One region of the Lentzea sp. JNUCC 0626 genome, then DNA from elsewhere that is predicted to be linked to it. Evidence: riboswitches for the same ligand, from Rfam matches in the RefSeq annotation. Region 1 holds a riboswitch; each other region holds the start of a gene.
The links. A riboswitch is a leader RNA that binds a small molecule or an ion and turns the genes downstream of it on or off. The one in region 1 is predicted to bind glycine.
Positions count from the first base shown of each region.

Region 2: linked by a shared signal. The riboswitch ahead of gcvP (aminomethyl-transferring glycine dehydrogenase) and the one ahead of gcvH (glycine cleavage system protein GcvH) in region 1 are both predicted to bind glycine.
Region 3: linked by a shared signal. The riboswitch ahead of gcvT (glycine cleavage system aminomethyltransferase GcvT) and the one ahead of gcvH (glycine cleavage system protein GcvH) in region 1 are both predicted to bind glycine.

Region 1 is NZ_CP171635.1:8,371,263-8,375,899, reverse strand. Features, by position in the region: gene JNUCC0626_RS39125 (L-serine ammonia-lyase) at 1-1,320, opposite strand, end outside; gene gcvH (glycine cleavage system protein GcvH) at 1,353-1,736, opposite strand; glycine riboswitch at 1,799-1,892, opposite strand; gene ald (alanine dehydrogenase) at 2,117-3,229, shown strand; gene JNUCC0626_RS39110 (TetR/AcrR family transcriptional regulator) at 3,300-3,980, opposite strand; gene JNUCC0626_RS39105 (MFS transporter) at 3,990-4,637, opposite strand, start outside.
Region 2 is NZ_CP171635.1:9,732,478-9,737,114, forward strand. Features, by position in the region: gene JNUCC0626_RS45820 (MerR family transcriptional regulator) at 52-618, shown strand; gene JNUCC0626_RS45825 (Clp protease N-terminal domain-containing protein) at 706-1,674, shown strand; glycine riboswitch at 1,731-1,826, shown strand; gene gcvP (aminomethyl-transferring glycine dehydrogenase) at 1,982-4,637, shown strand, end outside.
Region 3 is NZ_CP171635.1:9,330,463-9,335,099, reverse strand. Features, by position in the region: gene JNUCC0626_RS43835 (COG4315 family predicted lipoprotein) at 1-114, shown strand, start outside; gene glyA (serine hydroxymethyltransferase) at 279-1,544, opposite strand; gene gcvT (glycine cleavage system aminomethyltransferase GcvT) at 1,558-2,652, opposite strand; glycine riboswitch at 2,752-2,842, opposite strand; glycine riboswitch at 2,844-2,934, opposite strand; gene JNUCC0626_RS43820 (DUF3817 domain-containing protein) at 2,980-3,282, opposite strand; gene JNUCC0626_RS43815 (hypothetical protein) at 3,297-3,650, opposite strand; gene JNUCC0626_RS43810 (helix-turn-helix transcriptional regulator) at 3,775-4,266, opposite strand; gene JNUCC0626_RS43805 (hypothetical protein) at 4,431-4,610, opposite strand.

The DNA.
Region 1 (4,637 bases):
CTTGTACTTGACCGACATGTCCTTGCCGGTGTCCCGCATGGTCTTGATGACCTTGTCCAGTGACACGAAGTGCGACCCGTCGCCCCGCAACGCCATCCGCACCGCGGTGATGGCCTTGATGGACGCGACGGCGTTGCGTTCGATGCACGGGATCTGCACCAGGCCGCCGATCGGGTCGCACGTCAACCCGAGGTTGTGCTCCATGGCGATCTCGGCGGCGTTCTCGACCTGTTCGGGCGTGCCGCCGAGCACCTCGGCGAGCCCACCCGCGGCCATCGAGCAGGCCGACCCGACCTCACCCTGGCAGCCGACCTCGGCACCGGAGATCGACGCGTTCTCCTTGAACAGCACGCCGATAGCGCCCGCCGTCAACAAGAACCGGACGACACCGTCGTCGGAAGCACCCGGCACGAACTTCGTGTAGTAGTGCAGAACCGCCGGAACGATGCCCGCCGCGCCGTTGGTCGGCGCCGTGACGACACGGCCACCAGCCGCGTTCTCCTCGTTGACCGCCAACGCGAAGAGAGTCACCCAGTCCATGACCCGCAACGGGTCGGTGACGAAGTGTTCGCTCTCCAGACGCTTGCGCATCTCGGCGGCGCGGCGGCGGACCTTCAGGCCGCCGGGCAGCGTGCCGTGTTCGGTGCAGCCGCGTTCGACGCACTCCTGCATGACGTGCCAGATGTGCAGAAGTCCTTCGCGGATCTCGGTTTCCGTGCGCCACGACAGCTCGTTGGCCATCATGATCTCGCTGATCGACAGGCCGGTCTCGCGGCAGCGCGCGAGGAGTTGGTCGCCGGTCAGGAACGGGTGCGGCAACGGGGTGGTGTCCGGCTTGATCCGGTCGGTGCCCGACGCGTTCTCGTCGACGACGAACCCGCCGCCGATCGAGTAGTAGACGGCGTGCTCGACCGACTTGCCGTCCGCGAACGCCTCGAAGCTCATCCCGTTGGGGTGCAACGGGAGTGACTTGCGGCGGTGCATGACGAGGTCGCGGTCGTGGGTGAACGCGATCTCGTGCGTCCCGCCGAGCCTCAGCCGTCCACTGGAGATGATCTCCTCGACGCGTTCGGCGGCGACGGAGGGGTCGACCTCCTCGGGGAGGTTGCCCTCCAGGCCGAGGAACACGGCCTTCGGGCTGCCGTGGCCGTGGCCGGTCGCGCCGAGCGACCCGAACAGCTGGACGTGCACGCGGTCCACAGTGGACAACTGAGGGCCGAGCTTGTCGACGAACATCGCGGCCGCGCGCATCGGGCCGACCGTGTGGGAGCTGGACGGTCCGATGCCGACGGAGAACAGGTCGAAAACGCTGATCGCCACTGATCAGTCCTTCGTGGTGGGGCGGAGCGGAGTCAGTCGGTCTTGGTGAGCTCGGCGTACTTGGCCGCCGTGAGCAGGTTCTCGGCCGACTCGACGCGGACCTTGAACAGCCAGCCCTCGCCGTACGGGTCGTTGTTCACGATCGCCGGGTCCTGCACGACGGCGTCGTTGACCTCGATGATCTCCCCGGTGACGGGCGAGAACAGGTCGCTGACGGACTTGGTGGACTCGAGCTCACCGCAGACGGAGTTGGTGACGACCTTGGCACCGACCTCGGGCAGCTGCACGTAGACGATGTCGCCGAGCGCGTCGGCGGCGTACGCGGTGATTCCGCAGGTCAGCGGGTCCTGGGTGCCCGGCGTCCAGTCGACCCACTCGTGTTCGACGGTGTAGAGCAGGTTCTCGGGGAACTCCACGGCGACTCCTCTGGCTGTGACGGGTCAGGACAACTAGCGCCCCCTCCGCCGTGCAGAGTTGCCTACCCCGAGTGGTCTTGCTGCCTGAGAGTGTGCGGGAGCTTGCCCCTTCGGCGCCCCGACTGCGTTCGTCGAGGTCTCTCCCACGCGGGTTCTGGCGCTCGCGCGCCGCGGCCGGTGTTCAGTTCTCGGCGCGAACGCTATGTGCGGCCCCCGCCGAGTGTCAACGCGGGAACGTCAAGTGGAACGCGAACAACACTCAGGTCGCTCTGTCCTAACTGAACAACCGGAGGGTTACCGGATAGTGCGATCAGCACAGTGACATGACCTTGTGACTGGCCCACATTATGAGATGTCGGCCACCGAACGGAGGAGTCATCGTGCGGATCGCTGTTCCCCGCGAGATCAAGAACCACGAGTACCGCGTCGCTCTCACCCCTGCCGGTGCGCACGAGCTGACCAGCCGCGGCCACGACGTCTACGTCGAGCAGGGTGCCGGTCTCGGTTCCGCGATCACGGACGAGGAGTACCTCGCCGCGGGCGCCAAGATCCTCGCGACCGCCGACGACGTGTGGGCCGAGGGCGACCTGGTGCTCAAGGTCAAGGAGCCGATCGCCGAGGAGTACCCCCGTCTGCGCGCCGGCCAGACCCTCTTCACGTATCTGCACCTCGCCGCCGACAAGCCGCTGACCGAGGCGCTGCTGGCGTCCGGCACCACGGCCATCGCCTACGAGACCGTGCAGCTGCCGAACCGCGCGCTGCCGCTGCTCGCCCCGATGTCCGAGGTCGCGGGCCGCCTCGCCCCGCAGGTCGGCGCGTTCAGCCTGATGAAGCCCTCCGGCGGCCGCGGCGTGCTGCCCGGCGGCGTCCCCGGTGTCGCCCCGGCCCGCGTGGTCGTGATCGGCGGCGGCGTGGCGGGCGTCAACGCGGCCACCATCGCCGTCGGCATGGGCGCGGACGTGCAGATCCTCGACACCAACGTCGACCGCCTGCGCCAGATCGACGCCCAGTTCCAGGGCCGTCTGCGCACGCTCGCGTCCAACGCGTTCTCCGTCGAGCAGGCCGTCCGCGAGGCCGACCTGGTCATCGGCGCCGTGCTCGTCCCCGGTGCCGCCGCGCCGAAGCTCGTGTCGAACGCGCTGGTCGCCGACATGAAGCCGGGCTCCGTGCTCGTCGACATCGCGATCGACCAGGGCGGTTGCTTCGAGGACTCGCGTCCCACCACGCACGCCGAGCCGACCTACGAGGTCCACAACTCGGTCTTCTACTGCGTGGCGAACATGCCGGGCGCCGTGCCGCGCACCTCGACCTACGCGCTGACCAACGTGACGCTGCCGTACGCCGTCGCGCTGGCCGACAAGGGCTGGGAGAAGGCGCTGAAGGACGACCGTTCGCTCGCCCTGGGCCTGAACGTGCACGCCGGGCAGCTCACCAACGGCCCGGTGGCCGAGGCGACCGGCCTCGCGCACACGCCGCTGGAGTCCGTGGTCTGAAAGCCGACCAGATGAATGCCAACTGAATGAATGAGGCCCCCGCACGCGTCAATCGCTGCGGGGGTTTCGCCTATCTGAGGGCGGCGACGCGCGCCTTGATGCCGTCGATCACGCAGTCCAGCCCGAACTCGAACTGCCCGTCCAGCGTCCACACCTCGGGTTCGTCCAGCATCGCGACGTACCTGGGGTGCTTGTCGCGGTAGAGGTCGGCGATCTTGCCCATGTCCGGCGGCGGCGAGTCCATCCCGCCGCGCCCGACGAAGTTGACCTCCGCGACCGCGTACCCGTTGACGTAGCTGCCCACCGTGGAGATCGACTGGGCGGCGACCACGGTGGACAGACCGGCGCGCAGCATCGGCCCGAACATGGCGTCCGCGTAGGCCACCGCGTTCGGGCCGATGGTGTTGAACTGCCCGATCCCGCGGATCCACCACGGGTGCTTCAGCGCGAGCTGACGCAGTTCGTGCATCAACGCGCGCACCGCGATCTCCCAGTCGGTCTCGGGATCGGGCAGGGTGAACTCGCCGTAGACCTCGTCGAGGCAGAGCTCGATCAGCGCGTCCTTCGTCGGAACGTGCCAGTACAACGACATGGGTGCCGCGCCGAGCGCCGCCGCGAGCTTGCGCATGGACAGCTTCTGCAGGCCGTCGGCGTCCAGCATCTCCATCGCCTTGCGCACGATGGCGTCCCGGCTCAGGCCGAGGGGCTGGCCGCTGCCGGGCCTGGGCTTGCTGAACCACACGCTGTCCACGTCGCGATCCTATGCACGTCGCAGCAGCACGCTGGCCACAACACCTCCCAGGAACACGGCGACAGCGCCGATGATCAGGCTGACGCTCATGCCGTTCGAGAACGCCTCGCGCACGACCGTGATGTCCGCACCGCTGTGCAACGCCTCTTGCAGCGAACGCCCCGACACGCCGTCCGGCAGTGACGCGACGAACCGCGCCGACAGCAGCGCGCCCAGCACGGCGATGCCGAACGAGGAGCCCAGTTCCGTCAACGTGCCCGACAGCCCGGACGCGATGCCGGCGCGTTCCGGCGGGATCGACCCCATCAGGGCGTTGACCGCAACGGGTTGCGACACACCGACTCCGACGCCGATGAGCACCAGTCCGGCGAGCGTCGGCGGGTAGGTGTCGCCGATCGAGAGCAGCAGCACGCCGCCCGCGACGATCGTCATGCCCAGCAACATCGCCCGGCCCGCGCCGAGCTTCATCACGAGCTGCCCCAACGTGTTGCTGGTGATGAGCAACGCGACCGCCATCGGTGCCACGCGCACCCCGGCCTCCAACGGGCTGTACCCCAGCACGCCCTGAAGGTGTTGCGTCAGCAGGAAGAGCGAGCCCGCCATGCCGAACGCCGCCAGCACGCCCGACGCCACCGCGCCGGTGAACCGCCGGTTCCG
Region 2 (4,637 bases), 1.4 Mb from region 1:
GCGGCGGCTTGACGGTCATGAGTTTCGTGGCCGTTCCGAGGGGAGGCAGGCGTGGTCGAGGAAGCGCCCTTGAGGGCGGAATCCGGGCTGCAGGGTGAACTGTTCCCGGACTCCTCGCTGCCGGACGAGCTCGTCGGTTACCGAGGGCCCGCGGCGTGCCAGATCGCGGGCATCACGTACCGACAGCTCGACTACTGGGCGCGCACCGGGCTGGTCGCGCCCACGGTGCGGATGGCGCACGGCTCGGGCAGCCAGCGGCTGTACTCCTTCAAGGACATCCTGGTCCTCAAGGTCGTGAAGCGGCTGCTGGACACCGGCGTCTCGTTGCAGAACATCAGGGTGGCGGTCGACCACCTGCGCCGCCGAGGTGTGCAGGACCTGGCGAAGATCACGCTCTTCTCCGACGGCACCACCGTCTACGAGTGCACCTCGCCGGAGGAGGTCGTCGACCTGCTGCAGGGCGGTCAGGGCGTCTTCGGCATCGCGGTGAGCGGGGCGATGCGCGAGATCTCCGGCACGATCCACGAGTTCCCGGCCGAACGGGCGGACGGCGTCGAGATCGCGCCGATGACCGAGGACGAGCTGACCCGTCGTCGTCGCGAGCGCGCCACCGGCTGACCGGCGCGGTGAACGTGGCCGACTGGCCGTCCTGAGTGGCCGGTCGGCAGCAGCGCCGAGAACCCCTTGCTCCCTAGCGTTTCCGGCATGACGCACACCCCTTCAGCGCAGGTGGTCAAGGTCCTGGCGGCGGCCTCGCAGCGCGCCTTCCGGCTGGAGTTCGGCTTCGTCGGCACCGAGAACCTGCTGATCGCACTGGTCGACACCATCGGCCCCGGCCGCAAACTCGGCACGACCTCGCTGACGGCACAGGCGATGGCCAGGGGCACGAGCCACTGGGCCGGTGACGACGGAGGAGTCGTCGCCGAGTCCCACCCGGACGTCATGGCGCTGATGAGCGCCGCCCACCACCACGCCCGCGTCGACACCGTCCTGCCCGTCAGCCGCGCGCTGGAGACCTGCCTGCTGGCCGCCGTGGCGCAGGCAGGCGACGGCGTCCTGACGACGACCCACCTCGCGCTGGCGCTGCTGTCGCTCGACTCCGGGCGGGTCGCCGACCTGATGTTCCTGCACGGCGTGGACGTGGAGGCGACCGCCGCGGCCGTGCGCGCCGACGCCGAACGCAAGTACGCCGAGGTCGAGGAGGCGCCCGCCGTGTGGCTGCTGCGCAAGGCAGGCGCGCTGGAGGGGGAATCCGGCGGCGGGTACGTGCGCTGGCTGACCAAGCTCGTGTCGCGCGGCCAGGGCCTCGGCGGCCCGGTGCTGACCGCAGTGCGCAACGAGGCGGACCGACTGGCTGTGGCCGGACGCCGGGACGTGTCGTCGCGGGATCTGGTGGAGGCGGTGCTGACGCTCGACCACCAGCTGACGGTGGCGGGGTGCAGGCTCAAGCCCGAGTTCGAGTCAGGTGGGGCGGCGGCACTGCGCGAAGCAGGAGTGGACGGCGCCTCTCTGCCGTCTGGAGGCACTGTCGAACGAGCGATGGAACGCGCGAAGCTCGTCGCGGCCCGCAGCGGCGACCCGGTCGTGGGCACCCGGCACCTGCTGCTGGCCGTGCGCGACGACCCCGCCGACCCGGTCGCGGCGGCCCTCGTCGGTCTTCGTGCTGAGACGTAGGTCGCGTCCCTAGCGACTACCCGGGCTGCCTGCGGGTATTCTTCTCGGGTAGTCGCTGAACTCAGGCGGGAGAGTCCGGGTCTCGAACCCGGCGCCGAAGGAGCAAGTCCCTCCCCGGGAACCTCTCAGGCATCCAGGACCGCCAGAGCGAGACGCCTCTGGAAAGTGGACTCCCGCGAGGGAGTCCCGCCGACGGTGAAAGCCCATCAGTGATGGGTGAACCTCTCAGGCGCCCGACATCGGGTACGGACAGAGCGGGGAGGGCACCAGGACACGTGTGCCCGAAGCCAGCCCCCGGAGGCGTTTGATGACGCAGGACCGCATTCCGCTCGCCGCTCTCGAGCACGGCACCCCGTTCGCCGACCGCCACGTCGGCCCGCGTCCCGCCGAACTCGCGCGCATCCTCGACGTCATCGGCGTCGGATCGCTGGAGGAACTGGCGCAGCACGCGGTTCCGTCGTCCATCCACGAGCGCGACCTCGTGCTGGACCTGCCCGCCCCGGCCACCGAGACCGAGGCGCTCGCCGAACTCCGCGAGCTCGCGTCCCAGAACCGGCCGATGACGCAGATGATCGGCCTGGGCTACTACGACACCGTGACGCCGGGCGTGATCCTGCGCAACGTGCTCGAAAGCCCTGCCTGGTACACGGCCTACACGCCGTACCAGCCGGAGATCTCGCAGGGCCGCCTCGAGGCGTTGCTGAACTTCCAGACGATGGTCGGCGACCTGACGGGCCTGCCGACCGCGAACGCGTCCATGTTGGACGAGTCGACCGCCGCCGCCGAGGCGATGACGCTGGTGCGCCGCGCCGGCAAGTCCAAGTCGAACAAGTTCGTCGTCGACTCCGACACGCTGCCGCAGACGCTCGCCGTCATCGAGACGCGCGCCGAGCCGCTCGGCATCGAGATCGTCGTCGCCGACCTGTCGCAGGGCATCGAGGGCCTGGGCCTCGGCGGAGACTTCTACGGCGTGCTGCTGTCCTACCCCGGCGCGTCCGGTGTGGTGCGCGACCAGAAGGCCCTCATCGAGGAGATCCACAACGCGGGCGCGCAGGCCGTCGTCGTCGCCGACCTGCTGGCGCTCACGCTGCTGCGCGCGCCGGGCGAGATCGGCGCGGACGTCGTCGTCGGCACCACCCAGCGCTTCGGCGTCCCGATCGGCTTCGGCGGCCCGCACGCCGGGTACATGGCCGTCCGCTCCGGTCTGGAGCGTCAGCTGCCTGGCCGTCTCGTCGGCGTCTCCGTCGACTCCGACGGCTCGCTCGCCTACCGGTTGGCGTTGCAGACCCGCGAGCAGCACATCCGCCGCGAGAAGGCCACGTCCAACATCTGCACCGCGCAGGTGCTGCTGGCCGTGATCGCCTCCATGTACGCCGTCTACCACGGTCCCGAGGGCCTGCGCGCCATCGCGACCCGCGTGCACCGCCTGGCCACCGTGCTCGCCACGGGCCTGTGCGAGGCCGGTCTGGACGTCGTGCACGGCGAGTTCTTCGACACCGTCGAGGTCCGCGTCGAGGGCAAGGCCGCCGAGGTCGTCGCGAAGGCCCGTGAGGCCGGCATCAACCTGCGTCTGGTCGACGAGGACGTCGTCGCCATCGCGTGTGACGAGAAGACGACCCGTGCGCACGTCGTCGCCGTGTGGAACGCCTTCGGTGTCACCAAGGCCGATGTGGACGCGATCGACGGCGACACCGCCGACGGCATCCCGGCCGACCTTCGCCGCACGTCCGACTACCTGACGCACCCGGTCTTCCACGCGCACCGCTCGGAGACGGCGCTGCTGCGCTACCTGCGCGCGTTGTCCGACAAGGACGTCGCGCTCGACCGCAGCATGATCCCGCTCGGCTCCTGCACGATGAAGCTGAACGCCACCGCGGAGATGGAGTCCATCACGTGGCCGGAGTTCTCGACGCTGCACCCGTTCGCGCCGGTCGAGGACGCCAAGGGCCTGCTCAAGATCGTGTCGGACCTGGAGGCCTGGCTCGCCGAGGTCACCGGCTACGACGCGGTGTCGTTGCAGCCCAACGCCGGCTCGCAGGGTGAGTTCGCCGGTCTGCTCGCGATCCGCGCGTACCACCGCGCCAACGGCAACGCCGACCGCGACGTCTGCCTGATCCCGTCGTCCGCGCACGGCACCAACGCCGCGTCCGCCGTCATGGCCGGCATGCGCGTCGTCGTCGTGAAGTGCGACGACAAGGGCAACATCGACATGGGCCACCTGCGCACCACGGTCGCCGAGCACGCCGACGACCTGGCCGCGATCATGATCACCTACCCGTCGACCCACGGCGTGTACGAGGACACCGTCCGCGAGGTCTGCGGCCTGGTCCACGACGCGGGCGGTCAGGTGTACGTCGACGGCGCGAACCTCAACGCGTTGATCGGCCTCGCGCGCTACGGCAAGTTCGGCTCGGACGTCTCGCACCTGAACCTGCACAAGACGTTCTGCATCCCGCACGGCGGCGGTGGCCCCGGCGTCGGCCCGATCGGCGTGAAGTCCCACCTCGCGCCGTTCCTGCCGAACCACCCGCTGCAGCCCACCGCGGGCCCGGCGACCGGCGTCGGCCCGATCTCCGGCGCCCCGTGGGGTTCCGCGTCGATCCTGCCGATCTCGTGGGCGTACGTGCGCATGATGGGCGGCGACGGCCTGCGCCGCGCGACCCTGACCGCCGTGGCCGCCGCGAACTACGTCGCGCGCCGCCTCGACGAGCACTACCCGGTCCTCTACACCGGCGAGGGCGGCTTCGTCGCCCACGAGTGCATCCTCGACCTGCGCCCGATCACCAAGGCCACCGGTGTGACGGTGGACGACGTCGCGAAGCGCCTCGCCGACTACGGCCTGCACGCCCCGACGATGTCGTTCCCGGTCGCCGGCACGCTGATGGTCGAGCCGACCGAGTCCGAGGACCTGGCCGAGATCGACAGGTTCATCGACGCGATGATCGCGATCAAGGGCGAGATCG
Region 3 (4,637 bases), 960 kb from region 1:
CCCGGTAAGTGGGCCGGCCAGGGCATCGGCAACACCTGGTTCGTGATTCAGCCCGACGGCAAGCGCAACGTGGAGTGCCTCCCGCCTGGAACGGTCGTGGCGCCCGCTGCGTAACACCCCACAGTCCCGTTAGGACGGTCCATCTGAAAGACACACCCTGACACGGTGACACCCCGGCCCTGGGGAAGGGGCCGGGGTTCCCGTCGTTTTCGCTCCGGGGTAACGAGAAGGGGCGCCACCCGAACCGCGGGTGGCGCCCCTTCTCGTCTGAGAGCAGATCAGAGCGTGGAGTACAGCGGGTGCTTGGCCGCGAGAACCTCGACGCGGGCCCGCAGTTCGTCGATCGCGGCACCCGGCTTGAGGGCCTCCGCGATCACGTCGGCGACCTCGGTGAAGTCCACCTCGCCGAACCCGCGGGTCGCGAGCGCCGGCGTGCCGATGCGCAGACCCGACGTCACCATCGGGGGACGCGGGTCGTTCGGCACGGCGTTGCGGTTGACCGTGATGCCGATCTGGTGCAGCACGTCCTCGGCCTGCTTGCCGTCGAGCTCGGAGTTCACCAGGTCGACCAGGACCAGGTGGACGTCCGTGCCGCCGGTGAGGACCTTCACGCCCGCCGCGGCCACGTCGGCCTGCGAGAGGCGGTCGGCCAGGATGCGCGCGCCTTCCAGTGTGCGGCGCTGGCGGTCGGCGAACTCGGGCGACGCGGCGTGCTTGAACGCCACGGCCTTCGCCGCGATCACGTGCTCCAGCGGACCGCCCTGCTGACCGGGGAACACCGCCGAGTTGATCTTCTTGGCGATGTCGGCCTCGTTCGACAGGATCACGCCACCACGCGGACCGCCGAGGGTCTTGTGGGTCGTGGTCGTCGTGACGTGCGCGTGCGGCACGGGCGACGGGTGCAGGTCCGCGGCCACGAGGCCCGCGAAGTGCGCCATGTCGACCATCAGGTAGGCCTCGACCGAGTCCGCGATGCGGCGGAACTCGGCGAAGTCCAGCTGACGCGGGTAGGCGGACCAGCCCGCGACGATCAGCTTCGGGCGGTGCTCCTGGGCGAGGCGCTCGACCTCGGCCATGTCGACGCGGCCGTCACCGTCGGAGACGTGGTACGGCACGACGTTGTAGAGCTTGCCGGAGAAGTTGATGCGCATGCCGTGCGTCAGGTGACCGCCGTGCGCGAGGTCCAGGCCCAGGATCGTGTCGCCGGGCTGGAGCAGCGCGAACATGGCGGCCGCGTTGGCCTGGGCGCCGGAGTGCGGCTGGACGTTCGCGAAGCCCGCGCCGAAGAGCGACTTGATGCGCTCGATGGCGAGGCGCTCGACGACGTCCACGTGCTCGCAGCCGCCGTAGTAGCGACGGCCCGGGTAGCCCTCGGCGTACTTGTTGGTGAGCACCGAGCCCTGGGCCTGGAGCACCGACACGGGGGTGAAGTTCTCCGAGGCGATCATCTCGAGCGTGCCCTGCTGGCGCGCCAGCTCGGCCGCCACGGCCTGCGCAACCTCGGGGTCGTACTCCGCGAGGGAAGCGTTGAACTGGTCGGACATCGGAAAGATCTCCCTACTTGGCGCGCTTGTAGAACGGAAGTGCGACGACCTCGACCGGCTGCTTCTTGCCGCGGACGTCGACCAGCAGTGGGGTGCCGGGCTCGGCACTGGCCTTGTTCACGTAGGCCATGGCGACGGAGTAGCCGAGGGTCGGGGACAGCGCGCCCGACGTCACCTCGCCTACGACGTCGTCGCCGTTGAGGACCGCGTAACCGTGGCGCGGGGCACGACGTTCGGGCGTCTTCAGTCCGACCAGGACCGAGTCCACATCGGACTCCGACACCTTCGTCAGCGCGTCGCGGCCCACGAAGTCGCCGGGCTTGTCGAGCTTCACGACGCGGCCGAGACCGGCGTGGTACGGCGTGAGCGACGTGGTGAGTTCGTTGCCGTACAACGGCATCCCGGCTTCGAGGCGCAACGTGTCGCGGCAGCCGAGACCGCACGGCTTGAGCTCGTGCGCCTCGCCGGCCTCCAGCAACGCCGCCCAGACGGCACCGGCGTCGGCGGGCGCGACGAACAGCTCGAAGCCCTCCTCACCGGTGTAGCCGGTGCGGGCCAGCAGCGCGTCGACGCCGGCGACCTTCGACGGGTACGAGGCGTAGTACTTGACCGTCGCCAGGTCCGTCTCGGTGAGCCCCGACAGGATCTCGACCGACTTCGGGCCCTGGATCGCGATCAACGCGTAGTCCGTCGACTTGTCCGTCACGACCGTATCGAACCCGGCGGCGCGCTCGACCAGCGCTTCAGCCACCATTGAAGCGTTGGAGGCGTTCGCGACGACCATGAACTCCTCGTCGCCGAGGCGGTACACGATCAGGTCGTCGAGCACGCCGCCGTCGGCCTGGGTGATCATCGTGTAGCGGGCCTTGCCGACGGCCAGCGCGGAGATGTGGCCGACCAGCGCGAAGTCGAGGGCCACGCCGGCCTGCGGACCGGTCAGCACGATCTCACCCATGTGCGTGAGGTCGAACAGTCCGGCGGTCTGGCGCACGGCGTGGTGCTCCGCGAGTTCGGACGAGTAGCGCAGCGGCATCCGCCAGCCCGCGAAGTCGGTGAACATCGCGCCGAGCTGCTCGTGCTCGGCGTTCAGAGGCGTGAGGCGGGACATCAGAACGCTCCTCCAGGGTGCGCCGAAGAGCCGGACGCGGCCGGCTGAGGCATCAGAAGAATGACACGGTCCATCGGAGACTCCTCACTAGAGCGAGCCTCCCCCTCTGTCATGAGCCTGAGAGCTTCACCACGACGAGCGTGGCTTGCACCGTGGGCGAGGCTCCCGGGGAGCCTGCTTTCCAGAGTTGCCTGCGTCGCGCGGTACCTGTACCTGAGAGATTCCGGGGAGGAGTTGCTCCTACGGTGTCCCCGCTGAAGGGGACTCTCCCGCGCGACATCGACGGCCGTGTTCAGTTGGTAGCCCCAGACGCTAGCAGGCCAAACGTCACAGCGGCACGCCCTGCGCCGTCTTCTCGACCACCTTGCGCTCCGCCCAGAACGACAGGAACGGGATCGTGCCGGCGAGCAGCACCAGCGCCGTGCCCTTGATGGACCAGCGCAGCTTCAGCGCCAGGTCGACGGAAATCACCAGGTAGATGGCGTAGAGGAAGCCGTGGACCGGGCCGACGACCTTCATCGCGCCGCCCATGTCCGCGGCGTATTTGAGCACCATCGCCACGACCAGGAGCAGCAGGAAGACTCCGACCACGTAAGCCATGACCCTGAACCGGGTCAACGCACCCTTCATCTGCCCGCCTTCGCTCAACGACCGTCCCGCGCGTTGAGGTCCGCGAGCATGCGGTTGTAGGCCGCGAGCTCCGCGTCTTCGTCATCGTCGAAGTGCTCGACAGGCGCGGGTTTGACGGCGACAACCGTACTTTCCTGCCTGGGAGCGGGTGCAACCGGCTCGGGTGAGAGAGCCTCGTCACGGCGTTCGCGCGCGAGCTTGCGGAAGCGCCAGACCATGAAGAGGGGGAAGAGGCCGAACAGCGGCCACTGCAGCACGTAGCCCAGGTTCTGGAACGTGCCGCTGGCGGACTCGAAGCGCTGCCACTGCCACCAGGCGAGCCCGCAACAGACGATCAGCGCCGCCAGACAGGCGAACGCGATCAGCACACGTTGGGGAGTAAGGAGGCCGCGCACGACCTCCACACTACTTGGGTGAGGCCTCCCGCACGGAGGCCGCCCGTTTGAGGGGTGTTGGTTACGGGGCTGCCGCCTCCGACAGCCCGTTTCCCAACTACGCCACGCCGTCCCGGCGCTGCCTCCGCAGACGAGCAACACACCAGGCCGCGGCAGAGCCACGACGAAGGTGCTGGAGAACCGTCATCGGTCCCAGGCGCCTCCCGAGATCGGCAGGCGTGAGGCCGGCCGCGCGGTAGTCGAGCGCGCGCTGGTCCAACGGGCTGATGCCCGCGTCCCACCACTGCTCGGCCTCGGCGACGTCGCCCACCAACTGCCAGTAGCTCGCCGCGGCGGCGAGCATCGCCTCGGGTGCCTCCGGCGCCCGCTTGCGCATCGCGGCCACGTAGGCCGGATCCGCCGAGTCGACCTTGACCAAGCCACGCGACCCACTCCTGCCGCCCCGCTGGACGGGGATGCCAGGCGCCGAGGGGGGAGCCTCCGCGAGCCACGCGTTCTTGATCCGGTTCACCTCCTGCATCTCTGCGTCATCAGACCGTTCAGCCGCCCACTGCTGCAACAGCTCGTGGACCCCGGAGTCCTCGACCATATGTGCCTCCTCGTCGGTCGGGGATCGGCCATTGCAGCGGAAGGTATTCGGTAGGTCTGACAATCGCCAGACCCTGAATCCCCAGAACACCCGTTACCAGTGCGTGATTGGTCGCATTCCACCCGTCCGGCTCAACGCAGACGGTCGAGGATCACCGACTGTCACTAGCTGAGCGGGGTGGCCGTCCCGAAGAGGCTCCTGACGAAGGTGATGATCGACTCCGCGCCCTGACGCAGCCAGCCGAGGACCTGCTGGACCGCCGAAGCGGACTGCTCGGGCTGGGTGATCAGGAGGAACAGCACCAGCGCGACGCCCGCCAGCACTAGCACCTTCTTGAGGTTCACAGGTACCTCTCCGTCCGTGTGGTTCAC